DNA from 3 places in the Gordonia sp. BP-119 genome. Region 3 is predicted to be linked to each of the others. Evidence: predicted binding sites of a transcription regulator. Region 3 holds the regulator's gene; each other region holds the start of a gene.
The links. The regulator LexA, encoded in region 3, represses DNA repair genes until DNA is damaged. The targets are predictions, from matches to a motif close to CGAACANNTGTTCG.
Positions count from the first base shown of each region.

Region 1: a site for LexA is predicted at 2,412-2,425, ahead of ruvC (crossover junction endodeoxyribonuclease RuvC). Genes of this name have one in related genera too.
Region 2: a site for LexA is predicted at 3,100-3,113, ahead of JW364_RS10760 (HNH endonuclease signature motif containing protein). Genes of this name have one in related genera too.

Region 1 covers NZ_JAFFZF010000037.1:35,110-40,170, forward strand. The annotation lists gene JW364_RS19005 (acyl-CoA thioesterase II) at 1-822, shown strand, start outside; gene pdxT (pyridoxal 5'-phosphate synthase glutaminase subunit PdxT) at 819-1,439, shown strand; gene JW364_RS19015 (YebC/PmpR family DNA-binding transcriptional regulator) at 1,596-2,351, shown strand; gene ruvC (crossover junction endodeoxyribonuclease RuvC) at 2,453-3,022, shown strand; gene ruvA (Holliday junction branch migration protein RuvA) at 3,019-3,612, shown strand; gene ruvB (Holliday junction branch migration DNA helicase RuvB) at 3,613-4,701, shown strand; gene yajC (preprotein translocase subunit YajC) at 4,872-5,061, shown strand, end outside.
Region 2 covers NZ_JAFFZF010000014.1:86,974-92,034, reverse strand. The annotation lists gene JW364_RS10765 (diacylglycerol kinase) at 203-1,282, shown strand; gene JW364_RS10760 (HNH endonuclease signature motif containing protein) at 1,366-3,069, opposite strand; partial or broken gene JW364_RS24130 (hypothetical protein) at 3,581-3,631, opposite strand; gene ykgO (type B 50S ribosomal protein L36) at 3,744-3,866, opposite strand; gene JW364_RS10745 (glutamate--cysteine ligase) at 3,933-5,061, opposite strand, start outside.
Region 3 covers NZ_JAFFZF010000028.1:42,386-47,446, reverse strand. The annotation lists gene JW364_RS16185 (DeoR/GlpR family DNA-binding transcription regulator) at 1-231, opposite strand, end outside; gene JW364_RS16180 (phosphoenolpyruvate--protein phosphotransferase) at 381-2,090, shown strand; gene lexA (transcriptional repressor LexA) at 2,068-2,772, opposite strand; gene JW364_RS16170 (LysM peptidoglycan-binding domain-containing protein) at 2,998-3,534, shown strand; gene nrdR (transcriptional regulator NrdR) at 3,634-4,134, shown strand; gene hrpA (ATP-dependent RNA helicase HrpA) at 4,108-5,061, opposite strand, start outside.

The DNA of each region.
Region 1 (5,061 bases), on a different contig from region 3:
CAGATCGAGACCGACATCTACCGCGGCGGTGCGTTCCCGAGTCACCTGCAGCGCACCTTCGGCGGCCAGGTCGCCGGTCAGGCCCTGATGTCGGCGACCCGCACGGTGTCCGACGAGTTCGACGTCCATTCCCTCCACGGTTACTTCCTGCGTCCCGGTGACCCGGATCGTCCGGCGGTGTTCCTCGTCGACCGCATACGCGACGGACGGTCGTTCGTCACCCGGCGGGTGACCGGCATCCAGAACGGCGAGGCCATCTTCACCATGTCGGCGTCGTTCCACGTGCGCACCGACCAGGGCTACGAGCACCAGGACCGGATGCCGCCGGCCCCGCAACCGGACGAGCTCACCGACCGCCTCGACGAGCTGGCCGAGGAAGAGCGCGCGGTGTTCAAGGAGTGGCGCAACTTCGATCTGCGCATCGTGCCCCCGGAGAAGATGGTCACATCGTCGTATTTCGCTGCGCAACAACGAGTCTGGTTCCGCTACCGCCATCGGCTGCCCGACGACACCGTCTTCCACGTCGGCACGCTGGCCTACATGAGCGACATGACCCTGCTCGGGTCCTCGCGTGTGCCCCACCCCGAATCCAATCCGCAGGTCGCCTCGCTCGACCATGCGATGTGGTTCATGCGGCCGTTCCGCGCGGACGACTGGCTCCTCTACGACCAGACGTCGCCGTCGGCGGGCGGTGGTCGCGCCCTGACCCAGGGACGGATCTTCGATCGACAGGGCCGCCTGGTCGCGGCGGTCACCCAGGAGGGGCTGGCGCGCACCGGCCGCGTGATGCCCGACGACCAGCACGCCCGGACCGATCGGTGAGCGAAGGGAACCGGCCGCGGATCGGGGTTCTGGCACTGCAGGGCGATGTGCGCGAGCACGTCTTCGCGCTCGAGGCGGCCGGCGCCGACGCCGTGGCGGTGCGACGCCCGGCCGAACTCGACGAGGTCGACGGAATCGTCATCCCCGGCGGTGAATCGACGACGATGAGCAAACTGCTCGGCATCTTCGACCTGTTCGACCCGCTGGTGGACAAGCTGTCCGACGGCCTCCCGGCGTACGGGTCGTGCGCGGGCATGATCATGCTCGCCTCCACGATCCTCGACACCCGGCCCGACGCACGGCATCTGGACGCCCTCGATGTCACGGTGCGGCGCAACGCATTCGGGCGTCAGGTGGAGAGTTTCGAGACCGACCTGGAGTTCACCGGGATCACCGACGCCGAGGGCGCCGCGCCGATGCGCGCGGTGTTCATCCGGGCGCCGTGGGTCGAGTCCGTCGCCCCGGAGGTCGAGGTCCTGGCGCGTGTTCCCGGCGGCCCGGCGGCCGGGCGGATCGTCGCGGTGCGTCAGGGGAACGTGCTCGCGACGTCGTTCCACCCGGAGGTGACCGGCGACCGGCGCGTACATGAATACTTCGTGGAGATGGTGCGTCGGTAAGATCGTGCCGAACCAGCGGTAGACCACGAGCCCGGCACGCCGGGAACAACCCAACAGGGCGCACCACCAACAGGGCGACCGGATACAGGTAGGAGTGCGCCGGATGCGGGCCACGGCCCGCCGCACGTGCCGGCGCCGGGAAAGGAATCGACGGACATGAGCGGCCACTCCAAATGGGCCACCACCAAGCACAAGAAGGCGGCCATCGACGCCAAGCGCGGCAAGATGTTCGCCAAGCTCATCAAGAACATCGAGGTGGCGGCGCGGACCGGCGGCGGTGACCCGGCGGGTAACCCCACACTGTTCGACGCGATCCAGAAGGCGAAGAAGTCCTCGGTCCCCAACGACAACATCGAACGCGCACGCAAGCGCGGCGGTGGTGAAGAGGCCGGCGGCGCGGACTGGCAGACCATCATGTACGAGGGCTACGGGCCCAACGGCGTCGCCGTGCTCATCGAATGCCTCACCGACAACCGCAACCGTGCGGCCGGCGAGGTCCGGACCGCGATGACGCGCAACGGCGGCAACATGGCCGACCCGGGTTCGGTCTCCTACCTGTTCACCCGCAAGGGCGTGGTGACGCTGGAGAAGAACGGACAGACCGAGGACGACGTCCTGATGGCCGTGCTCGACGCGGGCGCCGAAGAGGTCACCGATCTCGGCGAGTCCTTCGAGATCGTCAGCGAGCCAAGCGATCTCATCGCCGTCCGCAGCGCGCTGCAGGAGGCCGGGATCGACTACGACTCCGCCGAGGCCAGCTTCCGCGCGTCGGTCGAGGTCGCGGTGGACGCCGACGGCGCACGCAAGGTGTTCAAGCTGATCGACGCCCTCGAGGACTCCGACGACGTCCAGAACGTCTACAGCAACGTCGACATCAGCGACGAGGTCCTCGCCGAACTCGAGAACGACTGACAGCCGCCTCCTCTCCGGTGTGTTGATCACCGGACTTGTCCGTCCTCCCCGATAAGATCTCGAACAACTGTTCGCAGATCACCATGCCTGGGAGGGTACGAGTGCGCGTCATGGGCGTCGATCCGGGTCTGACCCGGTGCGGTATCGCGCTGGTCGAGTCGGGTCGGGGGCGGACGGTGACCGCACTCGACGTGGACGTCGTGCGCACCCCGAGCGACATGGAACTCGCCGAGCGACTGCTCGCGATCTACACCTCGGCGTGTCACTGGCTCGATGTGCACCAGCCCGACGTGGTGGCCATCGAACGGGTCTTCGCGCAGAACCAGGTGTCCACGGCGATGGGGACCGCGCAGGCCGGCGGCGTCATCGCGCTCGCGGCGTCCCAGCGCGACGTCCCGGTGCGCTTCCACACCCCGTCGGAGGTGAAGGCGGCGGTGACCGGCAGCGGACGAGCCGACAAATCCCAGGTCACCGCGATGGTCACCCGGATTCTCGGCATGCAGACAAAGCCGCGTCCCGCCGACGCCGCAGATGCGCTCGCGCTGGCGATCTGTCACTGCTGGCGCGGACCCATGATGGAGCGGATGGCAGCCGCACAGAAGCAGGCCGACGCGGCCGCGGCGCGGCACCGCGCGCGGGTGGCCCAGGCACGAGAAGGGAGTCGCGCATGATCGCGTCAGTCCGCGGACCGGTGCTCGAGATCGCGCTCGACCACGCCGTGATCGACTGCGGGGGAGTGGGATACCGCGTGCTGGCGACGCCCGCGACGCTGTCCCGGCTGCGCCGCGGCGACGAGGCGACGCTGCTGACCTCGATGATCGTCCGCGAGGACTCCATGACGCTCTACGGCTTCACCGAACCCGACGCCCGTGCGCTGTTCGCGCTGCTGCAGACGGTCACCGGCGTCGGCCCGCGACTCGCGATGGCGACCCTCGCAGTCCTCGAGCCGGATGCGTTGCGACGCGCGCTCGCCGAATCGGACACCAAGTCACTGACCTCGGTACCCGGCATCGGCAAACGCGTGGCCGAACGGCTGTGCGTCGAACTGCGGGACAAGGTGGACCGGCCCACGGGCGAGGCGTCGACCGGTGTGACCGTCGTCGGCGGTATTCGCGAGCAGGTCGCCGAGGCGCTCGTCGGGCTCGGGTTCACCGCCGGTCCGGCGGAGAAGGCGGTCACGGCGGTACTGGCCGAGAATCCCGACGCCGATGCGTCCACCGCGCTGCGTCACTCGCTGTCACTGCTCGGCAAGGCGTCGTAGATGGGCGGCGATCCGGACGACGTCGACGACCGGGACGTGAGCGCGATGCCGGTGCGCTCCGACGGCGACCTCGACGCCGGTCTCCGTCCCCGGTCACTCGCTGATTTCATCGGCCAGCCGCGGGTCTGCGAACAGCTCGAACTGGTCCTGCACGGGGCCAAGGGCCGCGGTGGCACCCCCGACCACATCCTGCTGTCGGGACCGCCCGGGCTCGGCAAGACGTCGCTGGCCATGATCATCGCCTCGGAGATGGGCGCCGCCATCCGGGTGACCTCTGGTCCGGCACTCGAGCGCGCCGGCGACCTCGCGGCCATGCTGTCGAACCTCGTCGAGGGCGACGTGCTGTTCATCGACGAGATCCATCGCATCGCGCGCCCGGCCGAGGAGATGCTGTACCTCGCGATGGAGGACTTCCGCGTCGACGTCGTGGTCGGCAAGGGCCCGGGAGCGACTTCGATTCCGCTCGACGTCGCGCCGTTCACGCTGGTCGGGGCGACAACACGGTCGGGGTCGCTGACCGGCCCGCTGCGCGACCGGTTCGGGTTCACCGCGCACATGGAGTTCTACGAGCCCGACGAACTCGTCCGGGTGCTGCACCGCTCGGCCGGGATTCTGGGCATGGAACTCCGCGGCGACGCCTCGGGCGAGATCGCGCGCCGGTCGCGGGGCACGCCCCGCATCGCGAACCGGCTGCTCCGCCGGGTCCGCGACTACGCCGAGGTAAGGGGAGACGGGTCGATCACCGTGGACGTCGCCCGCGCGGCGCTCGCGGTCTACGACGTCGACGAACTCGGCTTCGACCGTCTGGACCGAGCCGTCCTCGACGCCCTGATCCGCGCCTTCGGCGGGGGGCCGGTCGGGGTGTCCACGCTGGCCGTGGCCGTCGGCGAGGAACCGGCGACCGTGGAGGAGGTCTGCGAGCCGTTCTTGGTGCGCGCGGGCATGATCGCGCGGACGCCGCGCGGGCGGGTGGCCACTGCCGCCGCCTGGCATCATCTCGGACTCACCCCGCCCGCCGGTGCGATGAACGCCACCTTCGGGGTGCGTCCCCGTGACGTGGCGGCCGACACGCTGTTCGACGACCTCTAGCCGGATCTTCGACGACCGTCGAGGACACCGGCACCACCTGCGGGGATGAGCTCCGCGCAAGACGTGGCACACTGTGTGGAGCACAGCTGAGCTGATGCTGCCCGGATTTGTCCGGACAGGCCGCTCGCTCACGCCGTACCCACTGATACCCAAAGGACTGACTCGCACTCATGGACGCTCTGCTCTTCCCGCTTCTGCTCGCCCTGCTGGCCGGCTTCATGTTCTTGTCGATGCGGAAGCAGAAGAAGCGTGTGGCCGAGATGCAGGAGATGCAGAACTCGGTGTCCACCGGTACCCGCGTCCAGCTGACCTCGGGTCTCTTCGGCACCGTGATCGACGCGAGCTCGCCCGACGTCGTCG
Region 2 (5,061 bases), on a different contig from region 3:
ACGACTGGTCTCCAGCGCTCGATCGGCGCCTGGCTGCGTTGTCGTCGGTCGAGATAGCTCCGCTATCCCTCCCTCCTCCGCCTTGCCAGACCGCCGATCGCTCCACCGGATACCGGCCACCTATTTCCGAGACACACCACTGGCGAGGCGCATCTCGCCGAATTCGCACGGCGAAGTTGGAACGTGTTCTAGTTTGGATCGCATGACATTGCGCGTGGTCGAGTGGTCGACCGGAACCGTCGGACGACATGCCATCGCCGGGATCGACGCCCGGCCCGACCTCGAACTCGTGGGTGTGTGGGTGTCCGACCCCGCCAAGGTCGGCAAGGACGCCGGCGAACTCGCGGGTCTCGACCGTGAGCTGGGTGTCGCGGCGACCGGCGACCGCGACGCGCTGATCGCCCTGAAACCCGACTGCATCGTGCACACCGCGATGACCGACGACCGCGTCATGGAGTCGATCGAGGATCTGATCTTCTTCGTGGAGAACGGGATCAACGTGGTGTCGAGCGGGCCGGTGGTCCTGCAGTTCCCCCATGGCATCCTGCCCGACTCGCTGCTGGATCGGATCGCCGCCGCGGGTGCGGCGGGTGGCGCGAGCCTCCACGTCAACGGCATCGACCCGGGTTTCGCGAATGACGCACTGCCGCTGGCGATGACGAGTCTCTCCCAGCGCATCGACGAGATCCGCTGCCAGGAGATCGCCGACTACTCGACCTACTATCAGCCCGTCGTCATGCGTGACCTGTTCGGCTTCGGGCAGCCCCTGGACGCCACGCCGCTGCTGTTCGCACCGGGCATCCTGTCGATGGGGTGGGGGAGTGTCGTGCGACAGATCGCCGCCGGACTTGACCTCGTGCTCGACGAGCCGCTCGTGGAACGCGTCGAGCGGGTCGAGGCGGACCGCGACTACTCGACGGTGTCCGTCGAGATCCCGAAGGGCACGATGGCCGCGGTCCGGTTCGAGGTCGCCGGTCAGGTCGACGGCGTGGATCGCATTGTGCTGGAGCACTATACGCGCACCCACCCCGACCAGTGCCCGGACTGGCCGACCCCGAACGAGGGCGACGGCTGCTACCGCATCGCCATCTCCGGCGAACCGGAGATGACGGTCGAGTTCGGGCACCACGGTGAGAACGGCGACCACAACGTGTCCGGGATGATCGTCACCGCGATGCGACTGGTCAATTCCGTTGCGGCGGTGGTCGATGCGAAACCCGGCCTGGTCACCGCGCTCGACCTCCCGCTCGTGACGGGTCGGGGGTTGTTCGCGCAGAAGTAGCCGATGCGCCGGAACCAACACGGCCTATCTGTGCGGCCGCCGTCGACTCACCGTCGGCGCTGAGTTGGCGAGCAGCGCTGCGATCACGCGTGATCGGTGAGTATGCGCGCGAGTGCTGCTTCGACCGGGGTCAGCGGTGGGGTGGTGAGGTGCTCCGGCGGTGTTCGCGGATGGACGAGTTGTCGGTAGGCGAGTTCGAGGCGCCGGCCGCGGTCGCCGTAGCCGACGGCGTCGGGGCGCCCGCTGCTCCCTGAGGAGCGCCCGGAGCTTGCGGAGGGCGCGTCACGAAGGGTTGGGCGCGACTCATCGCCGGGCCTGGTGGCAGGTCCGTGGATCTCGTTGCGCACGGTGTTCAGGTGTTGTGCGAACCGCCGGGGTATGTCGGGTCGGCGGTTGAGGTGTTCGGGGTTGGGTGGTGCGCCGGGTTCGGCGTTCAATCGCCAGAGGCAGCGGCCTTCGTCGGGTCCGGATCGGGCGATGCGGGTGGTGTATTGGCCGGTTTGGTCGCCGACCATGCGGTTGTGGCGTGGGCAGGCGGGTGCGAGGTCGTCGATGTCGGTGAGTCCGCCCTTGGCCCAGTCTCGTTCGGCGTGATGAAGCTCGATGTGTGTGGCGGGTTGATCGCACCCGGGTGCCGAACACACTTCCCCGTCGGGACGGGCGAAGGAGACCAGGCGTTGTTCGCGGGTGGCGAGGCGTTTGCCCCGTCCGAAGTGCAGGGGGACGGTGGTGGCGTCTTTGAAGATGGCCAACCACGGCTGGACGTCACCGGCCATCGCGATCAAGTCCCGGATGGGTAGCAGGGTGCCGGTGGCGGTGGTGGCGAGTCCGGCTTCGCGGATGAGGTCGTTGAGGTCGGCTTTGATGATCAGTTGGACGGGCAGGCCTCGGTGCGAGGTGCCCAGTGTTCCGTCGGCGAAGCCGGCGGCCAGTGCGGCGTCGAGCGCGTCGTGATTCGTCTGGGCGAGAGTGCGTCCGTCGCGGTCGGCTGCGGCGGTCAGGGCGTCGGGGTCGGCGGTGCCGGCCGGGCCTTGGGGCGAGTGGGGGTCGTCGGGGTTGTTGAGTCCGGGTTTGCCCCACACGGCGAACATCATGGTGAGCCGGGCGGCGAGTGCGGGGGTCAGGGTGCCGGAGATTTTGGCGGTGCCGTCGGCGCGTTGTCGGCCGATCCACAGGCCGCGGCGTCGTTTCTGGTCGGTGTCGTCTGACAGTGTGCCGTCGGGGTCGAGGTGGGCAAGCAGCCGCGCACCGAGCTGGGTGATCTCGGCGGGGGTGTGAGCTTCGGCGATCTCGGCCATCTGTCGTTCGGCGGCGACCTTGATGTCGTGGTCGATGGTGCCCGGGATGCGGTCGAGGACGTCGAGGGTGGCTTGTACGTGGGCGGTGCCGACTGCGCCTTGTGCGAAAGCTTCGGCGAGGCAGGGGTATTCGGGTGGGAGGACCTCGCCGCCGAGGCTGGTCCGGTGGGCGGTGGCGTCCATCTGCTTACGACGACGCATCGGGTTCGACACCCGCAGCCGGTGGGTCATGAACTGCATGAGGGTGCGGCAGCCGGCCTTGCGTGGCAGATCACGAGCCACGGCCTGATCGATCTGCCGGTCACCGGCAACGGTCAACCGCGCAATGGCACGTTCGGTGGCAGAGGCGACGTCGATCAGTTCTTCGTCGGTGCACGAGGACAAGTCGACGGTCTGTAGTTCGTCGAGGTTCGCGTGTAGTTCGGCGACGAGTTTGGCCGCGCGAGACACGGGCGAACCGTGGTCGGCGAGTGGTGTGGTGCTGGGCATGACGGTCACCTCCCCCGAGAACCGTTGCTGCGAATGTACGTTCGAGTGTACACGAGTTCGGCAGGTCTGACCACGAAAACAATTGCCCGGCAATGTGAATCAGATTCATTGTGCTGCGGGAGCTTGTCGGTGGCGACCGGTAGGATTCGGCGGGGCGATGAGTATTGTCGGTTGGGTCAGCGAACACGATCACCACGACGGCAGCCCGCGTGCCTCGAGTTGCGCACGCAGTCGCTCCCGGCAAGTGTAGCGACTCGGCATGGGCGAGACGAGCGAGAACCCTTGTGCTCCAGTCTCCCTCGAGACCATACCGACGGTTGTAACCGGACAGGACCTCGTCGTAGGCCTCGACGTGGGAGTCCGCAGACTCGGCGTCGTAGGTCTCGTGGTGGAGAACCGCCGCTTGGGGCAGGCGGGGTTTGATACCCGCGGGCTCGGTCGGATCGGGTCGTCCGATCGCCAGACCGAAGGTCGCGACCGCATGGTCGGGTAGGCCGAGTTCGTCGGCCACCGCCAGGGGGTGGTTGCGGATCGACCCGACGAACACCGTTCCGAATTCCAGGGATTCGGCGGCGACGACCGCGTTCTGGGCGGCGAGCGCGGTGTCGACGAAACCGACGATCGTGGATTCGAGGTTGCCGGTGCCCGCGGGCGGGGCCGCCGCCCGACGGCGATCAGCCCTGGCGCGCCTTGAATCTGGGGTTGCCCTTGTTGATCACATAGATGCGCCCCTTGCGCTTGACCACTTGTGAGCCGGGTTGGTTCTTCAACGACCGGATGGATGCACGGACCTTCAACGGAGCCTCCTTAATGGAAATTGTTTCCATTAAAGCAAGGTCCGTTGCCGAACGCCGAGGCGGGTGTCAGACCTCCCAGGTGTGCACCGGCTCGCCCTCGTGCATCTGGGTCACGTAGTCGCGGAGCATCCCGTGCAGCGCCTGTGTCCGGCTCTCACCCGCGCGTTCGCGGACTGCGACCGCATGGCGTTGCCAGACCGACCCGGTCTGGCGGGAGATGCAGCGTCCCTCGATGACCGACAGGTAGCGCTTGCGGGCCTTGTCGGAGACGCCGAACCGGCGCAGCCCGTCTTCGGCGAGCGCCAGAAGTCGGCGCAGGACGAGTTCGTCGGGTCGCACCCAGCCGACGTCGGGCCAGTAGAGCTGCGACTCCATGCCGGTGCGGGCGCCGGACTGCAGGTTCTCGGCGGCGGCGTTGAAGGACATCCGCGACCACAGCGGACGGTCGGACTCGACGAGGCCTCGGACGACGCCGTAGTAGAAGGCGGCGTTGGCCATCGTGTCGACGACCGTGGGACCGGCGGGCAGCACGCGGTTCTCGACGCGCAGGTGGGCCTGTCCCTCGTGGATGTCGTAGACCGGACGGTTCCAGCGGTAGACGGTCCCGTTGTGCAGACGCAGTTCGTCGAGGGTGGGGATGCGTCCGTCGTCGAGCTCGGCGAGCGGGTCGGTGTCGGTGCAGACGGGGAGGAGCGCGGGGAAATAGCGCGTGTTCTCCTCGAAGAGGTCGAAGATCGTGTTGATCCACCGCTCTCCGAACCACACTCGCGGCCGGACACCCTGGTTCTTCAGCTCCAGCGGCCGGGTGTCGGTGGCCTGTTCGAAGACCGGGATGCGGCTCTCGTGCCACAACGCGGTCTCGGCGAGGAAGGGCGAGTTCCCGGCCAGGGCGACCTGCACCCCGGCGATGGCCTGTGCCGCATTCCAGTGCGAGGCGAAGTCTTCCGGCGCCACCCGCAAGTGAAGCTGTAGTGAGGTGCAGGCCGCCTCGGGCAGGATCGAATCGGTCGAGGTGCGCAGGTGCTCGGTGTGGTGTCCATCGGTCAGCGGGACGCCGGTGATGTCGATCTCGAGATCCTCGCCGCGGGCGGCGAAGATCTGCTCGTTCAGCAGGTCGTAGCGCGGGTTCGCCGAGATCCAGTGATGCGCGAAGTGTTCGGACTTCAGTGTCGGCAACATGCCGATCATGACCAGG
Region 3 (5,061 bases):
CTGGCTCGACTCCCGTTCGTCGATCCCGAGCTCGCCGAGGGTGCGCATGATCTCGGCGCGTACGGCGCCGCCGTGGACCCGCTGGAGATGTCCGGCGCGTTCCAGTACCGCGAGATCGCGTCGGACGGTCTCGCTGGTGACGTCGAATTTCTCGGCGAGCGCGGCCACGGATGCCCGCCCCGCGAGGCGCACCTCGTCGACGATCGCCTGTTGTCTCTCCTCGGCGTACACACGGCTCCGATCTCCGGTTTCGACCACCCCGCTTGTTGAGGCGTGTGGGATTGGATGTTGTAGTAATTGTGTTTACGCCTGTTTGTGTTGACAAGTCAAGCACTTTTTGTAACGGTGGTCACATCGATAGTCGAGTGAGAGGCAAGACGATGGCGCAGATCCTGACGGGAACCCCGGTGGTCGGCGGGTTGGCCCACGGTCCCGCGCTGTGGCCGGGCGAGCGACCCGACCACTCGCCGGAGAAGCTCGGCGTCGGTGTGGAGATCGCCGAGGAACGGCGCGCCGACGAGGTCACGCGCTTCGCCACCGCGTCCGGCGCCGTCGCCGCGCGGCTGCGCACGCGCGCGTCGCAGAACACCGGGGTGACGGCCGAGGTGCTCGCCGCGACGGCGGGCCTGGCCGAGGACCGCGGCTGGATCGGTGCCGCGACCGCGCTCATCGGCAAGGGCGCTCCCGCCGAGGCCGCTGCCGTCGCGGCCACCGAACAGTTCGCGGCGGTGTTCACCAAACTCGGCGGACTGATGGCCGAGCGGGTCACCGATCTCAACGACGTGCGCGACCGGGTCCTCGCCGAACTGCTCGGCCTACCCGAACCCGGTGTGCCCACCCCGGAGGTGCCGTCGGTCCTGCTCGCCGACGACCTCGCGCCCGCCGACACCGCGGGCCTCGACCCCACGAGCACCATCGCCCTCGTCACCCGCCTCGGCGGACCGACCAGCCACACCGCGATCATCGCGCGCCAGCTGGGGATCCCGTGCGTGGTGGCGGTGGCCGACCTGGATGAGATCGAGCCCGGCACAACCGTTCTCGTCGACGGCAGCACCGGGCGGATCGAGGTGGAGCCCGATGTCGAGGCGGCCCGGGCTCGCGTCGACGAGGATCGGCGTCATGCCGCACTCGTCGCCGGCTGGACCGGTCCGGGGCAGACCGCCGACGGGGTGGCCGTGGCGGTGCTCGCCAACGTCGCCGACGGGTCGTCGGCACGCGCCGCGGCCGGGTACCCCGTCGAGGGCGTCGGGCTCTTCCGCACCGAACTCGCGTTCCTCGAGCGTGCCGACGAACCGTCGGTGGACGAGCAGGCCGCGATCTACCGGGAGGTGCTCGATGCGTTCGACGGGCAGAAGGTGGTCATCCGCACCCTCGACGCCGGGTCCGACAAACCGCTCCGGTTCGTGACCCATCCCGACGAATCGAACCCAGCGCTCGGCGTGCGGGGCGATCGGATCGCGCTGGCGCACCCCGAGATCCGCGCGCATCAGCTCGACGCGATCGCGCAGGCCGCGTCGGGGTCGGCCGTCGCGCCGTGGGTCATGGCGCCGATGATCGCCTCGCCGGCGGAGGCGCGCACGTTCGCCGCCGAGGTCCGCGGCCGTGGTCTGGTCGCCGGGGTGATGATCGAGGTGCCCGCGGCGGCGATCCTGGGCGAAGCCGTCCTCGCCGAGGTGGACTTCGTGTCCATCGGCACCAACGATCTGACCCAGTACACGATGGCGGCCGACCGGATGTCGGCCGATCTCGCCGGACTGACCGACCCGTGGCAACCGGCGGTGTTGAGCCTCATCGCGGGTGTCGCGGAAGCGGGCGCACGTCAGGGAAAGCCGGTCGGGGTGTGCGGCGAGGCCGCCGCCGATCCGAACCTCGCCTGCGTGCTCGTCGGTCTCGGGGTCACCTCGCTGTCCAGCGCGCCGGCTGCTGCCGCGGCCGTGGGGGCCCGGCTCGGCGAGGTGTCCGCACCGGACTGCCGGGCCGCCGCCGAGGCCGCCCTGGCCACCTCGGATCCCGCCGCGGCGCGCGAGGCTGCCGCGGCGGTGCTCGACGGTTCGGTCGGTGGAGAGGTCAGACTCGCCGCATCACGGTGACGACCTTGCCGAGGATGACGGCATCGTTGCCCGGGATCGGATCGAACAGTTCGTTGTGCGGCATGAGCCAGACGTTGGGGCCCTGACGCTTGAAGGTCTTCACGGTGGCCTCGCCGTCGATCATGGCCGCGACGATGTCGCCGTTGTCGGCGACGTTCTGCTGCCGGACCACGACCCAGTCGCCGTCGCAGATCGCGGCGTCGATCATCGACTCGCCGACGACGCGCAACAGGAAGAGCGATCCCTCGCCGACCAGCTCACGGGGCAGCGGGAAGACGTCCTCGACGGCCTCCTCGGCCAGGATCGGACCGCCGGCCGCGATACGGCCGAGAACCGGCACGAAGGTCGGCTCGGGCAGCTGACCGGCCGACGGGGTGTCCGGCGACGGGGTGTCACTCGGGGCGATGTTGACCGCACGGGGACGGTTCGCGTCGCGCTTGAGCAGCCCCTTGCGTTCCAGCGTCCGCAACTGATGGGCCACCGACGACGTCGAGGCCAGGCCGACCTCGTCGCCGATCTCCCGGATGCTCGGCGGATAACCGCGCTCGCGCACCGAGCGGCGGATCACCTCCAGGACCCCGGCCTGTCGCGGGGTGAGTGAGGCCTCGGCGGCGGCGGCGTCGAACGGGGCCTCGTCGTCGGCGCCCTGCGCTCGGCCGCGCCTATCGCCGGTGTCACTCATGTTCGGTTCCTCTCGTCTTCGGAACGTGCTGGTAGATGGCTTGCACCGGGTCCGAGCCTAGCCGAGTGCGACCGGCACCTCAAACATTTGTTCGATGTGTCGCGAGACTTTGTCGGGACGTCGTGCTACAAATTCGAACATCAGTGCATCGAACATCTGATCGATGTTCGAACACCGACCGTCACACCCCGCACGATCCCAGACACCCGAACACCGGAGGGCACCATGCGCACCGCCACTCTCGTCGCTCCCGTCCGCACCGACCGTCCCGACGCTGTCCGGCCCCCCACCGACCGCGCCGATGGGGTCCGGACGCGCGCCCCGCTGTCCGACGGCGGCCGCCCGGTAGACAACCGGCCGGCCGGCACCCGACCGCGGGGTGCGTCGCCGGTGACCCCGCGGGTCGGCGGCACCCACTGTGGCTCTCCGGTCGGGGTGCGCGGGCGTGGCCCGGTCGGACCCGACGCGGCGGTGTTCCGTCGCCGCCGCACCGCGGTCGCGCTCCTCGCCGGCGTCGGGCTGGCGTTCGTCGTGTGGGTGTTCGGTGTCGTCGGCCAGAACTACTCGGACTCGCTGACCCCGTCCGTCGTGAGTGCCGAGGTCGTCCATGTGCGCTCGGGGGACTCGCTCAGCTCGATCGCCGGCCGGGTGGCACCCGAGATGCCGCGCGAGGTCGTGATCGACGAGATCGTCGCGATGAACGATCTCGGCTCGAGCGCGCTGCAGGTGGGCCAGCCCCTGCTCACCCCCCGGTACCGCTGAGGCCGGACGGTATCCTCGATGTCACAGGGGCCGGCCGACAAGCGGCGGGGCGCACGCTTCGGGTGCGTTCCAGCGTCCCGCGACCTGCGTGAGGACACGATGCGCTGCCCCTTCTGCAAGAACGACGACACCAAGGTCATCGACTCGCGTGTCGCAGATGAAGGGCAGGCCATCCGCCGCCGTCGCTCCTGTGTGGAGTGCGGTCGCCGGTTCTCGACCGTGGAGAGCGCCGTGCTCGCGGTGGTCAAACGCAACGGCGTGACCGAACCGTTCAGCCGGGAGAAGGTCATGCGCGGCGTGCGGCGAGCCTGTCAGGGCCGCCACGTCGCCGAGGACGCACTCGCGCAACTCGCCCAGCAGGTCGAGGACACGGTGCGCGCCAGTGGATCGGCCGAGATCCCCAGCAACGAGGTCGGACTCGCCATCCTGGGCCCGCTCCGCGATCTCGACGAGGTGGCGTATCTGCGTTTCGCCTCGGTGTACCGGTCGTTCGACTCGGTGGAGGACTTCCAGCGTGAGATCGACGACCTGAAGGCGGCATCGGGTTCCGGGAGCGCGCTCGCCGAACCCGTGTCAGCCGAGTCGGTCCAGAGCTCGTAGGACCCGTTTCTCCGACACCGGGAACGCGGTACCGAGACGCTGGGCGAACAGCCCCACGCGCAACTCCTCGACGAGCCACTGTGCTTCGTCGTCGACCGCCGCCCGCCGGTGCTCGGGTACCTGTTCGAGACGCTGGGTCCACCGTTCGACGACGCGATCGACGGCGGCCACCCCGGCCAGGTCGCGTGCCGCGGATGCGGGTAGTGCCTCCAGACGTGCCTGCGCGCCGTCGAGATAGCGCGGCAGATTCTCCAGGTGGCGTCGCGCGGTGGCCGCCACGAATCCGTCGAACACGAGGTGGGCGACCTGTTCGGCGACGTCGTCGGCAGCCAGCGAACCGGCGTGCCGGTCGATCGCCGCCCGCAGCGGGGCCATCCGTTCGAGGGCCGCGACGGCCAGCGAGAAGTAGTCCGGTGCGGCCGCGGCGACCCGTGGCCGGATCTGTTCGAGCAGCGCCGAGAAGGACTGCGGTGAGCGAACCGCGGCGAGCTCTGCGTCGTCGATGTCGGCGACCGTGTCCCGGGTCGCCCGGCGGGTGCAGTCGGCGAGCAGTGCCTCGATGGTCGAGTACGGGCTCTGGCTCAGGGCGAGTCGGTCGACCGGACTCAGCGAGCCGGCGATCCGCTTGTGCAGCGGAGGTATCGCGAGGTCGAGGAGGGCGACGATCCCTCGTCGCAGGAGGCGGTCTCGTGTCTCGGGGCTCGCCGCATCGACGACGACGACGCCCCGCGCGTGGCCCTTCGCATCGGAGACCACGTCGATCGTCGGGTACCGGGTCAGCCGCTGCCCCGCGACATCGACCGTGGTCTGCTCGGCGAGCGAGCCGATCCCGTCTGCGGTCCAGGTCCGATACAGGGTGCGCGACACCGTCTTCGGCGCCGCGGGCGTTCCGGTCTGCTGAAGTTCGGGCAACGAGTCGGCGCGGGA